DNA from 2 places in the Streptomyces sp. NBC_00385 genome. Region 1 is predicted to be linked to the other one. Evidence: predicted binding sites of a transcription regulator. Region 1 holds the regulator's gene; the other holds the start of a gene.
What was found. The regulator HspR, encoded in region 1, represses chaperone genes until heat shock. The targets are predictions, from matches to a motif close to TTGAGNNNNNNNNNCTCAA.
Positions count from the first base shown of each region.

Region 1 (8,146 bases):
ACCTCTACGCCAGCGCGCTGCGTTCAGGGCGCATATCCCGAGCCGAAGTCGCTCCAGCCCCCTGTCTGATGGACTTCGCCCTCCTGCATCCGGATCCTGACGACCCCGACTGGCTGCGCCCTCTTCCGCCATCCGCCGCACTCGCGCAGCGACTCCACCCCATCGAGCGCGAAATCCAGGAACGCCGACGCCGGTCCCTCGAACTGGCCGAATCATTCGAACCGTTCATGGACATCAGCGCACAGGATCCCCCCATCACCCATGCAATCACCGTGCTGGAGGGGAAGCATCGCATCAACGCCGCACTGGACCTGGCCACCGCTGAATGCCGCACCGAGGTCCTCACCGTCCAGCCGGGAGGAGATCGCGGTGAGGACCGCCTGCGGGAAGGCCTGGAGCGCGGACTACTGGTGGTGGACCGGGGAGTCGGGATGCGCACCCTGTACCAGCACACCGTCCGGCACAGCCAGGGCACCCTCGCCTACGCGGAACGCATGGCCGAGGGCAAAGTGGAGATCCGGACGCTCGAAGAACTCATCGCGCGCCTGATCGTCTTCGACCGCACCGTAGCGTTCATTCCTGCCAGCAACGACGACCAGATAGCCCTCGAACTGCGCCATCCCGGACTGGTCGAGTATTTGATCACCGTGTTCGAGCAGCTCTGGAATCGCGCATCGCCCCTGCTGGGCGCGCTGCCGTACAACCCGGCTCCCAAGGGCATCAGCGGCGTCCAGCGCTCCATCGCCCAACTTCTCGTCGAGGGCCATGTGGACGATTCGATAGCCCGCCGGCTCGGCATGAACGTCCGCACCTGCCGAGCTCACGTCGCCAAGCTGTCCGGCGTGCTGGGCAGCACCAGCCGCGCCCAACTCGGCTACCTGATAGCCCGGTCAGGAATCCTTGATCAGGACTCCTGACCGGGAACGGCCCCAGCAGATCCCCACCCCCGGGCCGCAGGCGCGGCCACGCAACGGGGGAGAAGCGTGGCCGCGCCCTTCTGATCCGCCGGGGGAGTTCCCGGCTCCCCCGACAGGTCCACACTGGCCCCAGGGCTACGCTTCCACCACCGTCATCTTGATGCACTGCCAAAAGTGGGGGGGCACGAATGGGCAGGGATGAGGACACACCGGTGCATGCGCACGGGACCCGCCACCTGTGCGACGCGGCCGTCACGGTGTACACCGAAGCCCTCCGCGCAGGCCGAATACCCCGGTCAGCACTGCAGCCCGCACCGTGCCTGCTCGAGTTGGCACTCGTGCACCCGGACCCCCAGGACGACGAATGGATCCGGCCGGTGCCGCCGTCCGCGGCCCTCGCCCACCTGCTGCAGCCCGTCATACGGGAGATTCACGAGCGCATCAGGCTCTCCGCCGCGCTCGCGGACTCGCTGGCTCCCCTGGCTTCTGTCGCCAGCACCGATCCCAACCTCTCCATCACCGTCCTCGAAGGCATCCCGCTGATCGAGACGGCCATCCAGAACGCCCTGGAAGATGCGCAGGAGGAAATCCTCACCCTGCAGCCGGGGAGCAGCCGCCCGGCCGAACAACTCAGGAAGGCGCTGGCACGCGCCTTGTCCACGGTCGACCGCGGCGCCACCCTGCGCCACATATACCAGCACCCGGCGCGCTACAGCCCGGAGCTCAAGACCTATCTGGCCGAGGTGCCACCCGGTCATATCCAGGTCCGCACCATCGAGCAGACCGTCGAACGGCTCTTCATCTTCGACCGCACCGTGGCCTTCATCCCCGCCAACCCCAGGCGCGACGTGGCCCTGGAGATCCGTCACCCGGCGCTCGTCCGATACCTGATCCAGGTGTACGAGGTCCTGTGGGCCGAGGCCACCCCACTCACCGAACCGCTGCAGCCGCCTCCTCCGGGCGCCGCCGTCACCGCGGTCCAGCTCAGCATCGCGCGCCTCCTCGTCGAGGGTCACACCGATCAGGTGGTGGCCCGCAAACTCGGCATCAGCGTCCGCACCTGCCGTACCCACATCGCCAAACTCATGCAGACCTTCAAAGCCACCAGCCGGACCCAACTGGGTGCCCTCCTCGCCCAGTCCGGATTCGCCGATCGCACTCCGGCATGACGGTGGCGCCTCCGCACGAGCACAGCGACCGCGCCGTGTGCGACGCGGCGATGAGCCTCTACTCCGAGGCATGGGCCACCGGCCGCGTCTCCCGGACCGCCGCCACGCCGCTGCCCTGCCTCAGCGAGAACGCACTCCTCGTACCCGATCCGCTCGACAGCCGCTTTCTGCGCCCCGTGCCGCCGTCAGCAGCCCTCGCGCACCTGCTGCACCCCATCGCCCAAGGGCTCCTGGATCAGGTACGGGCCTCCGACCACCTGGTCAAGGCCCTGGCCCCGCTGGTCTCCTTCGACCACCGCGTACCTCACCTCGCCATCACCGTGCTCAAGGGCCGCTCGACAGTCCAGGCGTCCATCAACGAATCAGCGCGCGACGTGCGTGACGAGATCCTCACCCTTCAGCCCGGCAGCACCCGGTCACGAGAGGATCTTCAACTGGCCCTGTCAGGCACGCTGCCCACAGTGGAGCGAGGCGTTCAGGTGCGGCACATCTACCAGCACTCCGCGCGCTACAGCCCGGCCCTCAAGGCGTACGTGGGACAGCTGCCGAGCGGCCTCCTCCAGGTCCGCACCATGGAACAGGCCATCGAAGTCCTCATGATCTTCGACCGCACGGTCGCCTACCTCCCCGCCGAACCCGACCGCAGCGTCGCCCTGGAGATCCGCCACCCCGCGCTGGTCACCTTCCTCGCCCGGATGTACGAAACACTCTGGGCCCAGGCCACCCCCTTCGCCCAGCAGCTCCCCACCGCCCTGCCCGGCACCCCCGTCACCGCCGTCCAGCACAGCATCGCCCGCCTCCTGACCGAGGGAAACCAGGACGAGGCCGTCGCCCGCACACTCGGCATCAGCGTCCGCACCTGCCGCGCCCACATCTCCAAGCTCATGCAGACCCTCGGCGCCACCAGCCGCACCCACCTCGGCGCGCTCCTCGTCCACTCCGGCATCGCCGAGCCCGCGGCGCCGCGCACGACGGAGGAGCCCGCCACCCCCGGCGTTCCGGGGTGACGGGCTCCTCGTCAAGACTCCGCGTACGGGCTTCCCGGGCAGGGAATCCCGTACGGAAGCGCAGTCCTTCAGTCCTTCGGCCGCTTCGGCCGCCAGACCACCAACGCGCTGGTCTGCTGCACGTCCTGATACGGCACCAGGTCGCGCCGGTACGAGGCGTGCACCTGGGCCTCGCGCTGCTGCATGGCCACCGCCGCCCCGTCCACGGCCGCCGAGAGCTCGGCGACGCGCTGCTGGAGCGCTGCGACCTGGTTCTCCAGTTCGATGATGCGCTTGATGCCGGCCAGGTTGATGCCCTCGTCCTGCGACAGCTGCTGCACGGTGCGCAGCAGCTCGATGTCACGGGCCGAGTAGCGCCGTCCGCGTCCGGCCGTACGGTCGGGCGAGACGAGGCCGAGGCGGTCGTACTGGCGCAGCGTCTGCGGATGCAGGCCCGAGAGCTGGGCCGCGATCGAGATCACGTACACCGGGGATTCATCGGTGAGTTCGTACGGATTGCGTCGTCGGCCGTCCACCTCAAGCTCCCTTCGCTGCCTGGAACAGCTCCGCCCGCGGGTCCTGGTCCGCGGTCGCCTTCCGGTAGGCCTCCAACGCGTCCCGGGCGTCGGTGCCCAGGTCCGTGGGGACCGTCACCTCGACGGTGACCAGCAGGTCGCCGCGGGTGCCGTCCTTACGGACCGCGCCCTTGCCCCGGGCCCGCATGGTGCGCCCGCCCGGCGTACCGGCCGGAAGCTTCAGGGTGACGGGCGGCCCGCCGAGCGTGGGGACCTTCACCTCACCGCCGAGCGCCGCCTCCGTGAAGGTGACGGGCACGGTGACCGTGAGGTTGTCGCCCTTGCGGCCGAAGACCGGGTGGGCGTCGACGTGGACGACGACGTAGAGGTCGCCGGCCGGTCCGCCGCGCTCGCCCGGGGCTCCCTTGCCGCGCAGCCGGATCCGCTGGCCGTCGAGGACGCCCGCCGGGATCCTGACCTGCATGGTGCGGGAGGACTTCGCCCGGCCGCTGCCCTTGCAGACCTCGCAGGGGTCCTGGGCGATGAGGCCCCGGCCCTTGCAGTCCACGCAGGGATCGGTGAGCGAGAAGCCGCCGCCGCTGCCGCGCGAGACCTGGCCGGTGCCGACGCAGGTCGGGCAGACCCTGGGGGTGCCGTTCTTGTCGCCGGTGCCGGAGCACGCCTTGCAGGGCGCCTGGCTGGACATCCGCAGCGGGACCGTGGCCCCGTCGACCGCCTCGGTGAAGCTGAGCGTCACCTCGGACTCGATGTCCTGACCGCGGCGCGGCTGCACCCGGGTGCCGGTGGTGCCGCCCCGGTTGAAGAGGCCGCCGAAGACATCTCCCAGGCCGCCGCCGCCGAAACCGCCGGCGCCGCCCTGCTGGCCCCCGCCCGGGGCACCTCCGAAGAGGTCCCCCAGGTCGAAGTTGAAGTTGCCCTGGGCGCCGCCGGGTCCGGCGCGGAAGCCACCGTTGCCGAAGAGGGCGCGCGCCTCGTCGTACTCCTTGCGCTTCTTGGTGTCACCGAGGATGTCGTTCGCCTCGGAGATCTCCTTGAAGCGCTCCTCCGCCTTGTCGTCGCCCTTGTTGGCGTCCGGATGGAACTCGCGGGCGAGCTTCCGGTACGCCTTCTTGATCTCGGCGTCCGTGGCGTCCTTCGGGACGCCGAGAACCTTGTAGTAGTCCTTCTCGACGAAGTCCTTCGTACTCATCGACGTCCCTCCTTCCGGACGCCCGGCCGGGTGGCCGGGTGGTGTGCTGCCAAGTGGTCGGACGGGATGTCAGACCTCCTCGCCGCCACCGCTCTCCTCGTCGTCTGCCTTCTCTTCCTTCGCGGCCGCGGGGGTCGCCCCCGGCTGGGGTTCGGCCACCGCCACCCGCGCGGGGCGGATGGTGCGCTCGCCGATCCGGTACCCGGGCTGCAGGATCGCCACGCAGGTCGTCTCCGTGACGTCCGGCGCGTACGAGTGCATCAGGGCCTCGTGGATCGTCGGGTCGAAGGGCTCGCCCTCCTTGCCGAACTGCTGAAGTCCGAGCTTGGCGACGACCGTCTCCAGCGATTCGGCCACCGACTTGAACCCGCCCACGAGCTCACCGTGCTCACGGGCCCGGCCGACGTCGTCGAGCACGGGCAGGAGCTCGGACAGGAGACCCGCGACGGCGATCTCCTTGACCGTGACCCGGTCCCGCTCCACGCGGCGGCGGTAGTTCTGGTACTCGGCCTGGAGCCGCTGGAGGTCGCCCGTGCGCTCGGAGAGCGCGGTGCGGACCTGGTCCAGCTGAGCGGTCAGTGCCGTCGTCCGGTTCGCGTCCGTCTGGTTCGCGTCCCCGGCCGGGGCCGCCGCCTCCTCCGAAGAGGGGGTGGCGGCCTTCGGCTCGGCGTCGTCAGGGGTGGCGCCGGAGGGGACGTCGGGCTTCTCCTCGAAGCCCGGAGTCTCCTCGGTCACGCCGCACCGCCCTTGGAGTCCTTCTCGTCGTCGACGATCTCGGCGTCGACGACATCGTCCTGGGCGTCGCCCTGCGCCTGCTCGGCACCCGGCTGCGCGTCGCCCTGCGGGCCGCCCTCGGCCTGGGCGTTGGCGTACATCGCCTGGCCCAGCTTCTGGGAGACGGCCGCAACCTTCTCGGTGGCCGTGCGGATCTCGGCGGTGTCCTCGCCCTTGAGCTTCTCCTTCAGCTCGGTGAGCGCGGTCTCCACCTCCGTCTTCACGTCACCGGGGACCTTGTCCTCGTTGTCCTTGAGGAACTTCTCCGTCTGGTAGACGAGCTGCTCACCCTGGTTGCGGGACTCGGCGGCCTCGCGACGGCGGTGGTCCTCGTCCGCGTACTGCTCGGCCTCTTCGCGCATCCGGTTGACCTCGTCCTTCGGCAGCGAGGAGCCACCGGTGACGGTCATCTTCTGCTCCTTGCCGGTGCCGAGGTCCTTGGCAGCGACGTGCATGATGCCGTTGGCGTCGATGTCGAACGCGACCTCGATCTGCGGCACACCGCGCGGGGCCGGCGGCAGACCGGTCAGCTCGAACATCCCGAGCTTCTTGTTGTACGCCGCGATCTCGCGCTCGCCCTGGTAGACCTGGATCTGCACGGACGGCTGGTTGTCCTCGGCCGTCGTGAAGATCTCGGAACGCTTGGTCGGGATCGTGGTGTTGCGCTCGATGAGCTTGGTCATGATCCCTCCCTTGGTCTCGATACCGAGGGACAGCGGGGTGACGTCGAGGAGCAGGACGTCCTTGACCTCGCCCTTGAGGACACCGGCCTGGAGCGAGGCGCCGATGGCGACGACCTCGTCCGGGTTCACACCCTTGTTGGCGTCCTGGCCGCCCGTGAGCTCCTTGACGAGCTCGGCGACGGCCGGCATACGGGTCGAGCCACCGACGAGAACGACGTGGTCGATCTCGGAGAGCTGGATGCCCGCGTCCTTGATGACGTTCTGGAACGGGTTCTTGCAGCGGTCCAGGAGGTCAGCGGTGAGCTGCTGGAACTGCGAGCGCGTGAGCTTCTCGTCCAGGTGCAGCGGGCCCTCGGCCGACGCCGTGATGTACGGCAGGTTGATCGAGGTCTCCGTCGAGGACGACAGCTCGATCTTCGCCTTCTCCGCGGCCTCGCGGAGACGCTGGAGAGCCATCTTGTCCTTGGACAGGTCCACGCCGTGCCCGTTGGCGAACTGCTTCACCAGGTAGTCGACGACGCGCTGGTCCCAGTCGTCACCACCGAGGTGGTTGTCGCCGTTGGTGGCCTTCACCTCGACGACGCCGTCGCCGATCTCCAGGAGGGACACGTCGAAGGTGCCGCCACCGAGGTCGAAGACGAGGATCGTCTGGTCGTCCTTGTCGAGCCCGTACGCCAGCGCGGCGGCCGTCGGCTCGTTGACGATACGCAGGACGTTCAGGCCCGCGATCTCGCCGGCCTCCTTCGTCGCCTGACGCTCGGAGTCGTTGAAGTACGCCGGGACGGTGATGACCGCGTCGGCCACCTTCTCGCCCAGGTACGCCTCGGCGTCACGCTTGAGCTTCTGCAGGATGAAGGCGCTCATCTGCTGCGGGTTGAAGCTCTTGCCGTCGATCTCGATCTTCCAGTCAGTGCCCATGTGGCGCTTGACCGAACGGATCGTCCTGTCGACGTTCGTCACTGCCTGGCGCTTGGCGACCTCGCCGACCAGAACCTCGCCGTTCTTCGCGAAGGCGACGACGGACGGCGTGGTCCTGGCGCCTTCGGCGTTGGTGATGACGGTGGGCTCGCCGCCTTCGAGAACGCTGACGACGGAGTTAGTCGTGCCCAGGTCGATGCCGACCGCACGTGCCATTTCAATTCCTCCAACTGACTACTTGAGTGGATCTGACTCAAGGATGCATGACACCCGCCCCGGAGTCAACAGACCTGAGTCGAGCCGACTCAACTATCGTGCACACACCTGTCGCCACCAGCGAGAACACCGCCATTCGTGAGGGCGGACACAGTTCGCATACGGTCGATGAGCGGCAAATCGACCCTGCGTACGGGCGACACCTGCCCAGCCCCACGGGTCACACGCCCCTCCTCATCATCGCCTCATGGGATCGTTCTGTCACAAAATGCCGTGAGCCACACAAAACGCGCATGTTCCACCGGCGCATGTTCCACCGGCACACGACCCCCGGCAGACGACCCACCGGCTCCAGTCGGCCGACCCAGGCAGGTGCGCACCATGCAGACGCAATGGCAAGGGCAGACTCACGGACCCCGGCGGCGACCGAGGCCCACGGGCCGCGGCCGGCAGCCGACGCGGCCACCCCGCCTCCCGGCCGCGCGGAGCGCCCTGCGGGCCCTGACCGCGACACCCCTGCCCCGCCCCACCGCGAAACGCGCCCTGGACCTGGCACTCGGCTCGGCCCTCCTGATCCTGGCCGCCCCCCTGCTCGCCGCAGCCGCCCTGACGCTCGCCGCCCAGCGCGGCTCCGGAGGCGTACTGACGCGCTCGACCCGGCTGGGGGCGGACGGCAGGCCCTTCGTCCTGCGGTCGCTGCGCACCCGGCGGCTCCGGCTGCACGTGATCTCCCGGCTCCCCCACGTCGTACGGGGCGA
Region 1 covers NZ_CP107951.1:4,497,854-4,505,999, reverse strand. Annotated here, with positions in the region: gene OG959_RS20100 (helix-turn-helix transcriptional regulator) at 1-917, shown strand, start outside; gene OG959_RS20095 (helix-turn-helix transcriptional regulator) at 1,106-2,086, shown strand; gene OG959_RS20090 (helix-turn-helix transcriptional regulator) at 2,083-3,093, shown strand; gene OG959_RS20085 (heat shock protein transcriptional repressor HspR) at 3,162-3,608, opposite strand; gene dnaJ (molecular chaperone DnaJ) at 3,610-4,797, opposite strand; gene grpE (nucleotide exchange factor GrpE) at 4,867-5,532, opposite strand; gene dnaK (molecular chaperone DnaK) at 5,529-7,388, opposite strand; gene OG959_RS20065 (sugar transferase) at 7,770-8,146, shown strand, end outside.

Region 2 (8,146 bases), 1.9 Mb from region 1:
AGGCTTTGGCAGGATGCCCGCCCGCACACTTCCCGGAGTGATTCCTTCCGCTCCACCCGCCCTTCTGACCTGCTGGTACGGGCCAATCCCCGGTCGGTGCAGGCCCCGTGAAGGCATCGTGCAGACTGGCCGCATGCGCATCGAACTCGCCACCGCCGCCGGCCTCGCCGGGCGTCCGAACGAGGACTGGGCGGCCACGGTCCTGCCCGCCTCCGGCCAGGGTGGGGGGCTCGTCCTGCTCGACGGGGTGACTCCGCCGCGGGGTGACGACGGTTGTGCACACTCGGTCCCGTGGTTCACGGCGCGGCTCGGTGGCGCTCTGGTCGAACTGTCGGGTTCGCGGCGGGATCTACCCCTGCGCGAGATCCTCGCGGAGTCCATCCGGCGCACCGCCGACACGCACCGTTCCCTGTGTGACCTTTCTCACGTACGGACGCCACAGGCAACGGTCGTGATGGTGCGTTGGGACGAGGCGGAGATCGAGTACCTGGTGCTGTCCGACTCGGTGCTGCTGTTCGAGGCTCCGGGCGGCGCCGTCCACGCCGTGCTGGACGACCGGCTCGACCGGCTGCCGCCGGGGTCGCTCGCCTCCGAGGCGGCCGCCGACGCGCTGCGGAACAAGGAGGGCGGCTTCTTCACCGCCGCCGCCGACCCGGCCGTCGCGGACCGCGCGGTCACCGGCCGCGCGCCGCGCGCCGGGGTGCGGACGGTCGCCGCGATGACGGACGGGGCGAGCCGCTGGACGGAGATGTTCGGCGAGGGCGACTGGACGGACTGCCTGGGGGTGCTCCACAAGGAGGGCCCCCAGGGGCTGATCGACCGGGTCCGGGCTCTGGAGGAAGCGGACACGGACCGTACGCACCTGCGGCGGAGCAAGCAGCACGACGACGCGACGGTGGTCTGCGCGCAGCTGTGACCGCCGCGAACGCGACGGGCGAACCACCTCGCGCGGGGCGGTCCGGCTCAGCTCTCGGCGCGGGCGTTCAGCTGGTGCAGCAGCCGGGCCAGCTCCGCGACCTCGGTGCGGTCCCAGTCGGCGAGTTTGCGCACATAGCGGTCGCGGCGCGCGTCCCGGACACTGCGGAAGCGGGCGAGGCCCTCGTCCGTGAGGTGGACGAGGAAGGCCCGCCCGTCGGCCGGATCGGGCTCGCGGGCCACCAGGCCGAGGTCTTCCAGCGCGCGCAGCTGACGGCTCATGGTGGCCTTGCCGACGCCGAAGTAGGAGGCGAGGTCGGTGGCCCGCTGACGGCCGGCCGATTCCAGGCGTACGAAGAGCCCGTAGGCCGCCGCCTCCAGTTCGGGGTGCACCTCACGCGCCATTTCACCGGAGTTGGCCCGGGCGCGGCGCAGGAAGACCGCCAACTCCAGCTCCAGGGCGAGGAACTCGTGGTCCACACCACTTCCCCCGGTTGCGCCGGGTTCACTCCCGCGTTCGCTCCCGTGCACGTCAACACCCCTCATGAGCTTTCCCGCCACTGAAAGTTTCTTTCGCCGCCGGTCATCGCCGCAGCTCCACCAGTATTTCGCAGGAGTAGACCAACGGCACCGCCCAGGCCCTCTTCCGCCACCCGGGTCTACGTGCGTAGCGTCATGCATGGCATGTTCACACCATGGCATGCCGCAAGGGGTGCGTCCGTCGTGCCCCGGGTCAGCAGATCCCCCCACTGAGGCCTCGGAGGCACGCAATGCCCGTGCACAGATCCGGCTCCACGACAGTCCGTCGCTCGCGCTTCGCCGCGGCGGGAACTCTGCTCGCAGCTCTTTCCCTCCTTGTCGCCCTGCCCGGCGCCGCCGGCGCGGCCCCCACCGCCGGCGACCCCACCGCACCCGCCCGGGGCACGGCCACGATGGGTATGGGCGTCATCGCCCACGACGGTCAGGGCGGCCTGCCCACCAGCCGAGCGGCCCAGACCGAAGGCGTGGACGTGAGTGGCCACCAGAACGCCGTGGCCTGGTCGACTCTCTGGAACAGCGGCGTCAAGTGGGCCTACGTCAAGGCCTCGGAGGGCACGTACTACACGAACGAGGACTTCACCCAGCAGTACAACGGCTCGTACAACGTCGGGATGATCCGCGGCTCGTACCACTTCGCCACCCCGGACACCACGAGCGGCGCCACCCAGGCCAACTACTTCGTGGACCACGGGGGCGGCTGGTCCAAGGACGGCAAGACGCTGCCGGGCGTGCTCGACATCGAGTGGAACCCGTACGGCGCGCAGTGCTACGGCAAGACCGCGGCCGGGATGGTCTCCTGGATCCGCGACTTCGTGAACACCTACAAGGCGCGCACCGGACGCGACGCGGTCATCTACACCGCGACCAGCTGGTGGCAGTCCTGCACGGGCAACAACGCGAGCTTCGGCACCACCAACCCGCTCTGGGTGGCCCGTTACAACACCACGGTCGGAACGCTCCCGGCCGGCTGGGGCTTCTACACGATCTGGCAGTACACCTCGTCCGGCCCGACGGTGGGTGACCACAACCACTTCAACGGCGCCCTCGACCGCGTACAGGCGCTGGCCAACGGCTAGCCCCTCGCACTCCTTCTCCAGGCGGAGCCCGGTGACGCACCCCGTCACCGGGCTCCGCCCCGTTCCACGTCTCCGAGCAGGCACGAAGGCTTCCTGCCGCACTCACCCCACCCCCTATACATCGCGTGTATACGCACTATGTATAGTCCTTGCAGTCCGCACATAAGTGCGATGTAAGCGATGAGGGAGTGACCCGCCTTGCCCAGTAGGACGAAGTCGATCGGTACGGGGTTGGCCGTCGCTCTTGTGACGGCGCTCACGCTGACGCTGAGCGGCTGTTCGATGGAGACCACGGCCCCCGGATCCGCCCGCGGCGACGCCGGCTCGGACGCGAAGGGCTCGTTCGGCCCGGTCGACTGCCGCAAGGCGAAGTGCATAGCCCTGACCTTCGACGCGGGGCCGGCCGAGGCCACCCCCCACCTGCTGGACATCCTCAAGAAGGAGAAGGTCCACGCGACCTTCTTCCTGCTGGGCAAGAACCACGTGAAGAAGCACCCCGAAACCGTCCGCCGGATCGCGGCGGAGGGCCACGAGATCGCCAACCACACCTGGTCGCACGAGATCCTGACGGACAAGAAGCCCGCGGAGATACGCGCCGAGCTGAAGAAGACACAGGACGCGATCGAGGCCATCACCGGCAAGAAGCCCCGGCTGATGCGTCCGCCGCAGGGCCGCACCGACGACACGGTCTCCGGGATCAGCAAGGACCTCGGGCTCTCCCAGATCCTGTGGAACGCCACCGCCAAGGACTACTCGACGACGGACTCCGCGCTCATCAAGAAGCGGATCCTCGACCAGGCGACCAAGGACGGCATCATCCTGCTGCACGACATCTACAAGGGCACGGTGCCCGCGGTGCCCGGCATCATCGAGGAACTGAAGAAGCGCGGCTACACCTTCGTCACCGTCCCCGAACTGATGGCCCCGGCCGAGCCGGTCCCGGGCACCATCTACCGCCCCTGAGTCACCGTTGCCCACGCGGAACGGCCCGCCTCCCCGCGAGGGGGGACGGGCCGCCCGTACCGGCCGTGTCCGTGGTGCCACGTCCGTCACGCCGTGACACTCACGCCGCGGCCGGGATCCTCCGCTCAGCCGGGGCCGAGGCCGGGGCGAGGGCGATCTCCAGGACCTGGCGGACGTCCGTGACCGGGTGGACCTCCAGCGTGTCGAGCACCTCGGCGGGGACATCGTCCAGGTCGGCCTCGTTGCGCTGCGGGATCACCACGGTGGTGATGCCCGCACGGTGGGCGGCGAGCAGCTTCTGCTTCAGGCCGCCGATCGGCAGGACGCGTCCGGTCAGCGACACCTCACCGGTCATCGCCACATCCGTACGGACCAGCCGTCCGGAGAGCAGCGAGGCCAGCGCGGTCGTCAGGGTGATGCCCGCGCTCGGGCCGTCCTTGGGGACCGCGCCCGCCGGGAAGTGGATGTGCACGCCCCGGTCCTTGAGGTCGGCGACCGGCAGTTCGAGCTCCGCGCCGTGCGAGCGCAGGAAGCTCAGCGCGATCTGCGCGGACTCCTTCATGACGTCGCCGAGCTGACCGGTGAGGGTCAGGCCGGACGCCCCGGTCTCCGGGTCGGCGAGCGACGCCTCCACGAAGAGCACGTCACCCCCGGCTCCGGTCACCGCGAGCCCGGTGGCCACGCCGGGCACCGCGGTACGGCGCTCGGCCGGGTCCTGGGCGGACTCGGGAACGTGGTGCGGCCGGCCGATGAGCCCGCGCAGCTCCTCGTCGGTCACCGTGAACGGCAGTTCCCGGCCGCCGAGCTCGTGCTGGGCCGCGACCTTGCGGAGCAGCCGGGCGACGGCCCGCTCCAGGTTCCGGACCCCGGCCTCCCTCGTGTACTCGCCGGCCAGCTTCCGCAGCGCCGACTCGTCGAGAGCGACCTCGTCCTGTTCCAGGCCGGCCCGCTCCAGCTGGCGCGGGAGCAGGTGGTCGCGGGCGATGACGACCTTCTCGTCCTCGGTGTAGCCGTCGAGCCTGACCAGTTCCATCCGGTCGAGCAGCGCCTCCGGGATGGCTTCCAGCACATTGGCCGTGGCCAGGAAGACGACGTCGCTGAGGTCGAGTTCCACCTCCAGGTAGTGGTCGCGGAAGGTGTGGTTCTGGGCCGGGTCGAGCACTTCGAGGAGGGCCGCGGCGGGGTCGCCCCGGAAGTCGGAGCCGACCTTGTCGATCTCGTCGAGCAGGACGACCGGGTTCATCGAGCCGGCCTCCTTGATGGCGCGGACGATGCGGCCGGGCAGCGCGCCGACGTACGTACGCCGGTGGCCCCGGATCTCCGCCTCGTCCCGGACACCACCGAGGGCGACGCGGACGAACTTGCGCCCCATGGCGTGCGCCACGGACTGGCCGAGCGAGGTCTTTCCGACCCCGGGCGGCCCGACGAGGGCCAGCACCGCACCGCCGCGCCGGCCTCCGACCACGCCCAGCCCGCGGTCGGCGCGGCGCTTGCGCACCGCGAGGTATTCGGTGATGCGCTCCTTCACGTCCTGCAGGCCCGCGTGTTCGGCGTCGAGGATCTCCCGGGCGCCCTTGATGTCGTACGCGTCCTCGGTCCGCTCGGTCCACGGGAGTTCGAGGACGGTGTCGAGCCAGGTCCTGATCCAGGGGCCCTCGGGGCTCTGGTCGGAGGCACGTTCCAGCTTGTCGACCTCCTTGAGCGCGGCCTCGCGGACGTGCTCGGGAAGGTCTGCGGCCTCCACGCGTGCCCGGTAGTCGTCGGACTCGTCCTCCGGATCCCCGTTGAGCTCGGAGAGCTCCTTGCGTACGGCGTCGAGCTGGCGCCGCAGCAGGAACTCGCGCTGCTGCTTGTCGACGCCCTCCTGGACGTCCTTGGCGATGGACTCGGCCACGTCCTGCTCGGCGAGGTGTTCGCCGAGCCACTGGACGGCGAGCCTCAGCCGGGCGACCGGGTCGGCGGTCTCCAGGAGCTGCACCTTCTGGGCGGTGGTCAGGAAGGGGGAGTATCCGGAGTTGTCGGCGAGCGCGGAGACGTCCTCGATCTGCTGGACCCGGTCCACGACCTGCCAGGCGCCGCGGGTCTTCAGCCAGCTGGTGGCGAGGGCCTTGTACTCCCTGACCAGTTCGGCGACGGCTCCGGGGAGCGGTTCGGGGACGGAACCGTCGACCCGGGTCCCCTCCACCCAGAGCGCGGCACCGGGCCCGCTGGTCCCGGCCCCGATCCGTACGCGCCCACGACCGCGGATGAGGGCACCCGGGTCGCCGTCCGAGAGCCGTCCGACCTGCTCGACGGTCCCGATGACACCGATCCCGGTGTAGGCCCCGTCGATGCGCGGAACGAGCAGCACCTCGGGCTTGCCGCCACCCTCGCGGGCTGCGGCCTGCGCGGCCTCCACCGCGGCCCGGACCTCGCTTTCGGACAGGTCGAGAGGTACCACCATTCCGGGCAGCACGACCTCGTCGTCGAGCGGCAGCACAGGCAGCGTGAGCGGTGTGACCGCATTGGACTCAGTAGCCATGATCTCCCCTTCGGCAGTCAAGTTGAGTTATGCAGACTCAATGCTCCTGAGCCGCTCAATGTTCCCGGGAGCGCGTTCGCTGTGAGCGATCACGTACGACTGCCGCGTCATGCCCTGGTCCAACGCCGGATCCGGACGCCTTAGTCCCTCCGCCCGCGGATCCGGACGCCTCAGTCCCTCCGCCCGCGGACCCGAGGCCGCACGAAATCCCGTGGAACACGAAGATGCCGCCGGACAGGATGCCCCCATGCCCGATGCCGCCCTTCCTTCCCAGGCCCTGCTCGTCGTCGACATCCAGAAGGCCGGGGTGACCGGCGACCGGGCCGTGCCCGGCGCGGCCGGACTGCTGGAGCGGACGGCGGACCTGATCGCCCGCGCACGCCGGAGCGGTGCGCTCGTCGTGCATCTGCAGAACGACGGCGCCCCCGGCTCCGGCGACGAGCCGCACACCCCCGGCTGGGCGCTCCACCTGCCGGTCCGGCCGGGCCCCACCGAGTTCGTGATCCGCAAGACGCGGGACGACGGCTTCGCGGAGACGTCGCTGGGCTCCGTCCTGAGCGCGGCCGGCGTCGGGGCGGTCACCGTCTGCGGCGTGATGTCGGAGATGTGCGTCCAGGCGACGGCCCGCACGGCGCTGGCCCTGGGCTACCGGGTCGTCCTCCCCCACGACGCGCACGCCACGCAGGACATCCCGGCCGCCCCCGGCATCAGCGAGGCGGTCCCGGCCGCCGTGGTCTCGCGGGTCGCGGCCTGGGCGATCAGTGCGGACGCCCACGTCACGGCGCGGGCCGCGGAGGTGACGTTCACGGCGCCGCGGCCGCTCCCACGGGGCAGAGTGCCGTCATGAACGAGGACCGAGGGCTGAACCGGGACGGCACGATCGCGCGCGAGGGCTCACTCGGCCGGGTGCGGCCCGCACTCGCGCCGGTCGTGGCCGCGGCCCGTTCCCGGATCTCCGAGGCCTTCGGTCCCGCCCGGCTGGACAGCGCCTACGTGTACGGCAGCATCCCGCGCGGCACGGCCACACCCGGGGTCTCCGACCTGGACCTGCTGCTCGCCCTGCGCGACGGGCCCACCGGACCGGACCGCGCCGACGCCGACGCCGTCGAGACCGCCCTGGACGCGGCGTTCGACGAGATCGACGGCGTCGGCATCCTTCTCTTCGACGCGGACACGCTGCTCGGCACACTCGAACGCCATGACATGGGCTTCTTCGTCGCGTGCCTGTGCACTCCGCTGCTCGGCGACGACCTCGCCGCCCGGCTGCCGCGCTACCGGCCGACCTCGCTGCTGGCCCGCGAGACCAACGGGGGCCTGGGCCTGGCACTCCCGCGCTGGCGCGAGCGGGCCGCCGGGGCGACCACGGACGCCGCGCGACGCGCCTCGAGCCGGGTGGCGGCCCGTCGGGTCGTACGTACCGGGTTCACGCTGGTCATGCCGCAGTGGGCGGCTGGACCAGTGACCTGGCCGAGTCGGCCGAGCTGTTCGCCCGCTACCACCCGCACCTTCCCGAACGGGCCGAACAGATGCGGCCGGCCGCGCGCACGGGCCGCACCCCGACCGCCGACCCTGCCGTCCTGTCCCTGCTCGTCGACGCCCTCGCGCCCTGGCTGGCGGCCGAGCACATCGCGGTGCACGGCGAGACGGCGCCACGCCCCTGACCGGGCCCGCGTCCGCATCCGCGTGCGTAAGCAGGAGCACTTCCCGGGAACGCGGCTCGACCCGTCCTCGTTCGGGGAAACCGCTGGCCCGGCCGTCGCGGCAGGCGCCAGGATGGCGGGAACAGCGACCGCCATCCACCGGAGACCATCGCCATGCCCCTCACCTTCGGCCCCGACGCCCTCGCCCCCGTCATCCTGGACCGCCGCGAGGGACCGTACGGGGAGGTCGTCCTGCGCAGGCGGGGCGACGACTTCGAGATCATCGCCAACGGGTGCTTCCTGATGGACACCTCGGACGGGCGCTCCGAGCGGCTGCTGGTCGACGCCGCGCTCGACGCGCTGCCCGCCGGCCGGACCGCCCCGGCGGTGCTCATCGGCGGGCTCGGCGTCGGGTTCTCGCTCGCCCGGGCCGCCGCCGAGCCGAGGTGGGGGCGGATCGCGGTGGCCGAGCGGGAGCAGGCCATCGTCGA
Region 2 covers NZ_CP107951.1:2,554,317-2,562,462, forward strand. Annotated here, with positions in the region: gene OG959_RS10975 (protein phosphatase 2C domain-containing protein) at 134-916, shown strand; gene OG959_RS10980 (MarR family winged helix-turn-helix transcriptional regulator) at 964-1,461, opposite strand; gene OG959_RS10985 (lysozyme) at 1,686-2,531, shown strand; gene OG959_RS10990 (polysaccharide deacetylase family protein) at 2,814-3,494, shown strand; gene lon (endopeptidase La) at 3,595-6,015, opposite strand; gene OG959_RS11000 (cysteine hydrolase family protein) at 6,263-6,862, shown strand; partial or broken gene OG959_RS11005 (nucleotidyltransferase domain-containing protein) at 6,859-7,676, shown strand; gene OG959_RS11010 (spermidine synthase) at 7,830-8,146, shown strand, end outside.
Region 2: the regulator HspR is predicted to act here: its motif matches at 6,038-6,056, upstream of lon (endopeptidase La).